Regions from separate parts of the Salinicoccus bachuensis genome, predicted to be linked through region 2. Evidence: riboswitches for the same ligand, from Rfam matches in the RefSeq annotation. Region 2 holds a riboswitch; each other region holds the start of a gene.
What was found. Region 2 has a riboswitch for thiamine pyrophosphate ahead of RQP18_RS05355 (ECF transporter S component). Riboswitches for the same ligand answer to the same signal wherever they lie in the genome.
Positions count from the first base shown of each region.

Region 1: another riboswitch for thiamine pyrophosphate. It lies ahead of RQP18_RS04150 (YkoF family thiamine/hydroxymethylpyrimidine-binding protein); the one in region 2 lies ahead of RQP18_RS05355 (ECF transporter S component).
Region 3: another riboswitch for thiamine pyrophosphate. It lies ahead of tenA (thiaminase II); the one in region 2 lies ahead of RQP18_RS05355 (ECF transporter S component).

Region 1 is NZ_CP138333.2:833,631-835,896, reverse strand. It holds gene RQP18_RS04155 (AEC family transporter) at 1-578, opposite strand, end outside; TPP riboswitch at 781-877, shown strand; gene RQP18_RS04150 (YkoF family thiamine/hydroxymethylpyrimidine-binding protein) at 959-1,546, shown strand; gene RQP18_RS04145 (VOC family protein) at 1,595-2,026, opposite strand; gene RQP18_RS04140 (aldehyde dehydrogenase family protein) at 2,210-2,266, shown strand, end outside.
Region 2 is NZ_CP138333.2:1,083,917-1,086,182, forward strand. It holds gene RQP18_RS05350 (ABC transporter ATP-binding protein) at 1-1,055, shown strand, start outside; TPP riboswitch at 1,104-1,194, shown strand; gene RQP18_RS05355 (ECF transporter S component) at 1,264-1,842, shown strand; gene RQP18_RS05360 (ABC transporter ATP-binding protein) at 1,845-2,266, shown strand, end outside.
Region 3 is NZ_CP138333.2:1,248,837-1,251,102, forward strand. It holds gene RQP18_RS06170 (permease) at 1-482, opposite strand, end outside; gene RQP18_RS06175 (ArsR/SmtB family transcription factor) at 569-892, opposite strand; TPP riboswitch at 1,035-1,133, shown strand; gene tenA (thiaminase II) at 1,205-1,888, shown strand; gene thiD (bifunctional hydroxymethylpyrimidine kinase/phosphomethylpyrimidine kinase) at 1,881-2,266, shown strand, end outside.

The DNA.
Region 1 (2,266 bases), 250 kb from region 2:
TCGACCGGCACGCTGATGAAACTCGGCAGTTCGATGGTGAATGCCTGCAGAATGAATGCGGCCACAAGCGCATAGATGATCGGCAGCCTGAGCAGTTCGCGGAAAAGTTCCACGATGGACTTCGCATTCGACCGCAGGTTGTACAGGCCATACGTGAATGTCAGCAGATTCTGTACGACGAGCACGATGATCTGCACTGATACGCCCACCGGGTTGGCGCTGAATACAAGATGACTGACCGGCAGCCCATAGTTGCCGGAGTTCATCAGCGACACGCTGTTTTTCAGAGCGGTCCGTTCCCCGCCGCGAAGTCCGAGCAGACGGACGAATATTTCACCGACGACAATCATCGAAGCGATGAACAGCGTCAGATACAGTGCGAGTTGTCCCAGCAGTTCAAAGTCGATGTCCGCCTCATAAATATTCAGGAATACGGCAGACGGCAGAAAACAGTACGTCACGAGGTTCGCAATCGGCCTCAGACGAAATTCAAACTTCTTCTGGAGTATGACGCCGACACCAAGCAGAATCAGAATCGGCAGGATGACATCCAGAAATACAAGGGAGATGTAGGCCATAGCCTCCCTCCTTTCCAATCTCACCCCTATATTCTACCATTCTGCACCAGCTCTTCTCTAAAGCACTGCCTCTTCAACCGCTTCCAAACTAGGATATACGCCTTAGGGCTGAGTCATCCTAACTGTGGAGGCAATGGACAGCCCCCACTTTACACGCCGCACCTTCATCCGCTATCATGGAAATTGTAATGAAAACTGCATACCGATGCACTGGGGGCGCCTTAGGCTGAGACGGAGAAACCGGACCCTTACCACCCGATCTGGATAACACCAGCGTGGGGAAGTGCAGCCTTGTATGTACGCACCACTCCATACATCCGCTGCATTCCCTCGGGAGTGCAGCTTTTTCATTTTCAATAAAATCATTGGAGGCATGATGTATGGTACAGGAATGTGGAACGGAACGGATTGCAGGTTGCCAGTTCAACCTGAGTGTGATGAGCGACGACTTCGCTGATGTGATCCTCGGCGCACTGGATCAGGTCGTCACATCGAAAGTATGGAAAGACACGGATGATGTCTCGACGTGTGTGCGGGGACGGATCGAGCACGTTTTCGATGTGGTGAAGGCGGTCTATCTGCAGGCGGCAAAAACGGGGAAACATGTGGAAATGAGCGGCACCTTCTCCATCGGCTGTCCGGGCGACTCCTCCGGGGATACGCATATGGATGTGTCATCAGAGCGTATGAATGAAGCAGCGTCAACAGACATCCAGCAGAAAGCAGGATGCAAGTTCGCGCTCTATCCGATGAATACGACCAATTATATGGACGTCATCTACGAGCAGATCGACCTGTCGAAGGAAGCGGGTGTCACGGTCAGCCCAAGCCACTACGCCACACGGCTCGACGGTGAAGCCGCAGATATCTTCAATGCCATGGAGTCGTCGTTCACGAAAGTGCAGGAAGCGATAAGCCACACGACGATGACATTCACGATTTCAGCCAACAGTCCGTCAAACAGATAGGACGATATGAAAAGGAACGCCCCATCATGGAGCGTTCCTTTTTCCGTATCAGATGATCAGCATGTCATTCTCATCGAATTCCCAGTCCGCGCCATATGCCACTTCCCAGCAGTAGCCATCAAGATCCGCGAAGTAGCCGCTGTAACCGCCCCACTCGGTAGGAGCTGGGGGACTGATGATCTCACCACCCATTTCTCCGGCCCGCTTCAGCACCTGGTCCACTTCCGCTTCGGATTTTGCATTATAGGCAAGTGTAATGCCATTGAACTTTCCTTCCGTGTCGACTGCTTCGCGCCCTGTCTCCCCCGCCAGCTTCTCCAGTGGATAAAGGGCGAGCTTCGACCCCTTCATCCTGAAGAATACGATTTCGATCGCATCTTCGTGTCCCATGATGGAAGCCTCAAACCCCATTTTACGATAGAAATCGACTGCGTCCGAAATATGTTTTACACCGAGCGTAATCAGGTTGATCCTGTCCATGGCAATTCCCCTTTGCGATTAGGATGCGTAAGTCTAGAGCATTTTTATACTATAAATATACCATAAAATAGAAATGGATGCGGACTTGGCCAATGCCGGCCGGCTTCGTCCAGAATGTTTTGCTCCCCGCCTTGCCGGGAATTGATATTAATGGATAATCAGTAATATAAGGAGGCAGTCACATTGGCACTTAAACTCGCGACACCACTGACAGTGAATGCATATATCAACGGCGAAATA
Region 2 (2,266 bases):
AAAAGGCGGGCAATCTCAGGGACATCACGTTCTGGGCATTCCTGTATGCCGGCTTCATCCCGAAGGTGATGAACATGCTGAACAACGTCAGCTTCACCATCGTGGCCGGCGCTGGCGGCCTGCTCGTCTTCTATACGGACGGACTCGTCACCATCGGCACCATCGTCGTGTTCGCAGAGTACGCCAGGCAGTTCACGCGGCCGCTTGCCGACCTCTCCAACCAGTTCAATCAGGTGCTTTCGGCCATCGCCGGTGCAGAGCGTGTATTCGGCATCATCGATTCGGAGCCCGAAAAGGACGAGGGGACGATTGTGGACAGCACCATAAAGGGTGAGATTGAATTTGATGATGTCTCCTTCTCCTACGATCCGACGCAGAAAAACCCGACCATCAGAAACTTGAGCTTCAGGATAGATGCAGGCGAATCGGTTGCCCTGATTGGCGCGACCGGTGCGGGCAAGACGACCGTCATGCAGCTGCTGGCAAGATTCTATGAAACGGATTCCGGAGCGGTCAGGATTGATGGACAGAACATCCTCGACTACAGCCGTTCGACAGTCCGTTCGCAGACGGCTTTCGTGCTGCAGGATCCCTACCTGTTCGAATCGACGATCAGGGAAAACATCCGCTACGGCAAGCTCGATGCGACGGATGAGGAAGTGGTGGAGGCGGCGAAACTTGCCAACGCACACGAATTCATCGTTGCACTCGAGGAGGGCTATGATACCGTGCTGGAAGCAGATGAAGGATTCATCTCCCAGGGACAGAAGCAGCTGATATCGATTGCCAGGGCCCTGATCACGGATCCGGCCATACTGCTCCTGGACGAAGCGACGAGCAGCATCGATACGGTGACGGAGCTCAAAATCCAGGAGGCGCTCGAGCGGCTGATGAAGGATCGGACGAGCATCATCATCGCCCACAGGCTGAATACGATAAAGGCCGTGGACCGGATCTTCGTCATGGAGCTCGGTGAACTGGTCGAAAGCGGTTCTGAAGAGGAGCTCATCAGACAGCGCGGCCGCTACTACCAGATGGTCGCCGACAATAAATGACTTCACAAAATTCGGAAAGTGTACTATCATGGAACCAACCGAATAAATAACCACCACTAGGGGTGTCCGCAAGGACTGAGAATTACCCTTATCACCTGATCTAGATCATACTAGCGTAGGGAAGTGGCATATTTTACATATAATATGCACACCACTCCGCTAGTGGTGTGTTTTTTTATTTGGAAAATAATTTATGGAGGTTGGTAACATGGCAAAAAGAAAAGGGCTGACCCTGACCGATGTGTTGATCACGGTCGTCGTCGCCCTGGTATTCTCGTTCATCTATTCGATATGGGGTGGGGTCTATACGGCGCTCGAACCGCTCGGACTGCACCTCAATCAGCTGCTGTACGGCATGTGGTTCATCGCAGCGGTGGTCGCCTATCTCATCATAAGGAAACCCGGCGTGGCACTGATTGCGGAATTTGCAGCGGCATCCGGTGAAACGATCGTCATGCTGCAGTTCGATGTCATGCTGATCGTGTACGGACTCATCCAGGGGCTTGCATGCGAAATCGTATTCGCCATCGTGAAGTACAAAAGCACATCCCTGATGGTGGCGGTCATCGCCGGCATCTCAGCTGCGCTCGCGACGTTCCCACTCGACTGGTACTACGGCTACCTCGGCCAGCTGGCGACATGGAATCTGCTGTTGATGTTCGGTTTCAGGGTGCTGAGTGGTGCACTCATTGCCGGCTGGCTGGCGCACCTATTGTACCGTGCGCTGAAGGAGACCGGTGTGCTGAAACTCGTCGGCAATGGCCATGCTGCTGAAGAAGGGCTTTGATCATGTGCATCGAAGTGGAAAAATTGCGTCTGCGGTTCCCGGAATCAGAATCGCCTCTCTTCACCGATCTCGACCTGAAAATAGGGGAGGGTGAAAAGGTGCTCATCGTCGGGCCGAGCGGCTCGGGCAAGAGCACCCTGCTCAATGTGCTCGGGGGCCTCATACCGGATACGATCACCATACCGATGAAGGCGGATCGGCTCAAAATGCCCGCGTCCTGTGCATACGTCTTCCAGGATCCGGATTCCCAGTTCACGATGCCGACAGTCGCCGAAGAGCTCGCCTTTGTCCTCGAGAACAGGCAGGTGGCTGAGGAGGAGATGGAACCCCTGTTCACGGAAGCGCTCAGCATGGTCGGGCTTGATGTGGCCCCGGAGAGCGCCATCCAGACGCTGTCAGGAGGCATGAAGCAGAAGCTCGCCAT
Region 3 (2,266 bases), 160 kb from region 2:
GAGTCTTCTTCCATCGGCACCTGTTCTTTTCTTACTTTCATTCCGACCTCCTTATAGGTTTTTGCCAGATCCAGTCTTGAAAAAATGGCGCCTGCAAAAATGCTGAAAATACCAAGAACAACAAAGTAGACGAGTGCGACTTCCCATCCAAGCAGTGCCCATAATGTGAACATCATCACCGGATTCATCAATGGGGAAGCAATCAGAAAACTCATCGAAGGGCCAAAAGATGCCTTCGAGTTCAACAGGCCTGCCAGAATGGGGATGGTGGAGCAGGAACAGAAAGGGGTGGCCGCACCAAAAAGTGTACCGAGCATATAACCTGCTATTTTGTTGGGGTGATTCAGCACCTTCCTTATCTTCTCTTCTGATACTATCTGCTGGAGCAGGCTGACGAAAAAACTGACGATGATGAACAGGGCGATAAGGGTGGTGAATAGAAGGAAAAACGTCCGCAGGAATTCGGTAATGGAATCAGTCATCATCTTGGCTCCTTATCATTATATTTATCAAAAGTATTTGATTTATAAATCAATAAAAATTGATTTATAGTATAAAAAAGATACCATCATAAGATGGTTGAGCAAGTATCTTCTGACAATGTACCCTGCAAATGTGATTCATTGACTCTGTAGTAGTTCCAAGTTCCATGCTTTTCGGTCGAAAGGATATCCGCATCGACAAGCTTCTTCAAATGGTAGGAGATTTTCGACTGTTTCAGATCCAGCATTTCCTCCAGATCACATACACAGAGCTGCTTATTGGTACTTTTGCTGATTTCATTGATTATCTTCAATCGCGTCCTGTCCGCAAGTGCATTGAACATCTGCTCATAGGTTTCCAGGTTTTTTTCATAGGCCGTACCATCCTTGCTGTTCGTCGGTTGCACCATTCCCGCCCTCCTTATTAAATCAATTTTATTTGATATATATATAGTGTATATCTTTCCTTTTGAAAATGCAAGCATATTGAAATTTCCGATTATTGTTTGACATGGGCGTGAATCTTCACTATTATTGGAGTCAATCGAATAGCAACACCACTAGGGGTGCTTTTTGCTGAGACAGCCGTTGGGCTGATCCCTTGGACCTGATCTGGATAATACCAGCGTAGGGAAGTGGGTTGGTCCGGCATATCCTGCCTCCATACTGAACCCGTTTCCTGCGCTGGAAACGGGTTTTTATATTGGAAAAGGAGAGATCATATGCTGACTGAAGAGTTGAGAAATGAAGCGGAACCGATCATCGAAGCAATCTATAATGACACTTTCATCCAGGGGCTGATACATGGAAACATCGATGCGGCTGCAGTCATCCATTACCTGAGGGCGGATTCATTGTATTTGGAGGAGTTTGCGAATCTCTATGCAATGCTGATTGCCAAATCCGATTCGAAGGACACTGTGAAATTCCTTCTGAGTCAGATGGAATTCCTGCTCGAAGGTGAAAGCGAAGCGCACGCAGTACTGGCGCAGGCGGTCGATATGCCCTATGAGGATATCATCAGGGACGGGGCGTGGTATCCATCCGCCGACCACTACATCAAACATATGTACTTCAATGCATTCTCGAGGGAGAATATCGCATTCACTTTGAGTGCGATGGCACCATGTCCATATGTCTACAGAAGGATTGCCGAGAAGGCGATGGCGCGGCATACATTTGAAGCCGGCCATCCTTATCGCGGCTGGTTTGAATTCTACGCCAGGGACATGGATGATACGCTCGATGTGATGCTGACGATAATCGATAACGAAGCGGAAAGAATGCCGGCTGAAGACATGAAGCAGCTCAGAAGGAATTTCATCGAAAGTGTGGAACATGAAAGGCGCTTCTTCAATATGGCGGCGACGAAAGAACGCTGGATGGAGGTGGATGTCCATGCATAGGATGCCGATTGCACTGACGGTGGCAGGAACGGACCCAACCGGCGGCGCGGGGGTGCTGGCAGACAGCAAGGCCTTCCATTCGAGAGGCGTATACGGCATGGCGGCCGTGACTTCGCTGACTGCCCAGAATACGATGGGCGTACAGGATGTGTTCAATGTTCCTGCAGAGTTTCTGGAGAAGCAGCTCGAGAGCATATTCAGTGACGAAGTGCCCCATGCGATGAAGAGTGGAATGGTCGCGACAATCGATATGATGGTAGTGGTTGCGAATATGGTGGAGGATTATAATATTCCTTTCGTCATCGATCCGGTCATGATCGCCACGAGTGGAGATGCGCTGATAGAAGAGGAATCGATCGAATTCCTCAGGAGTACGCT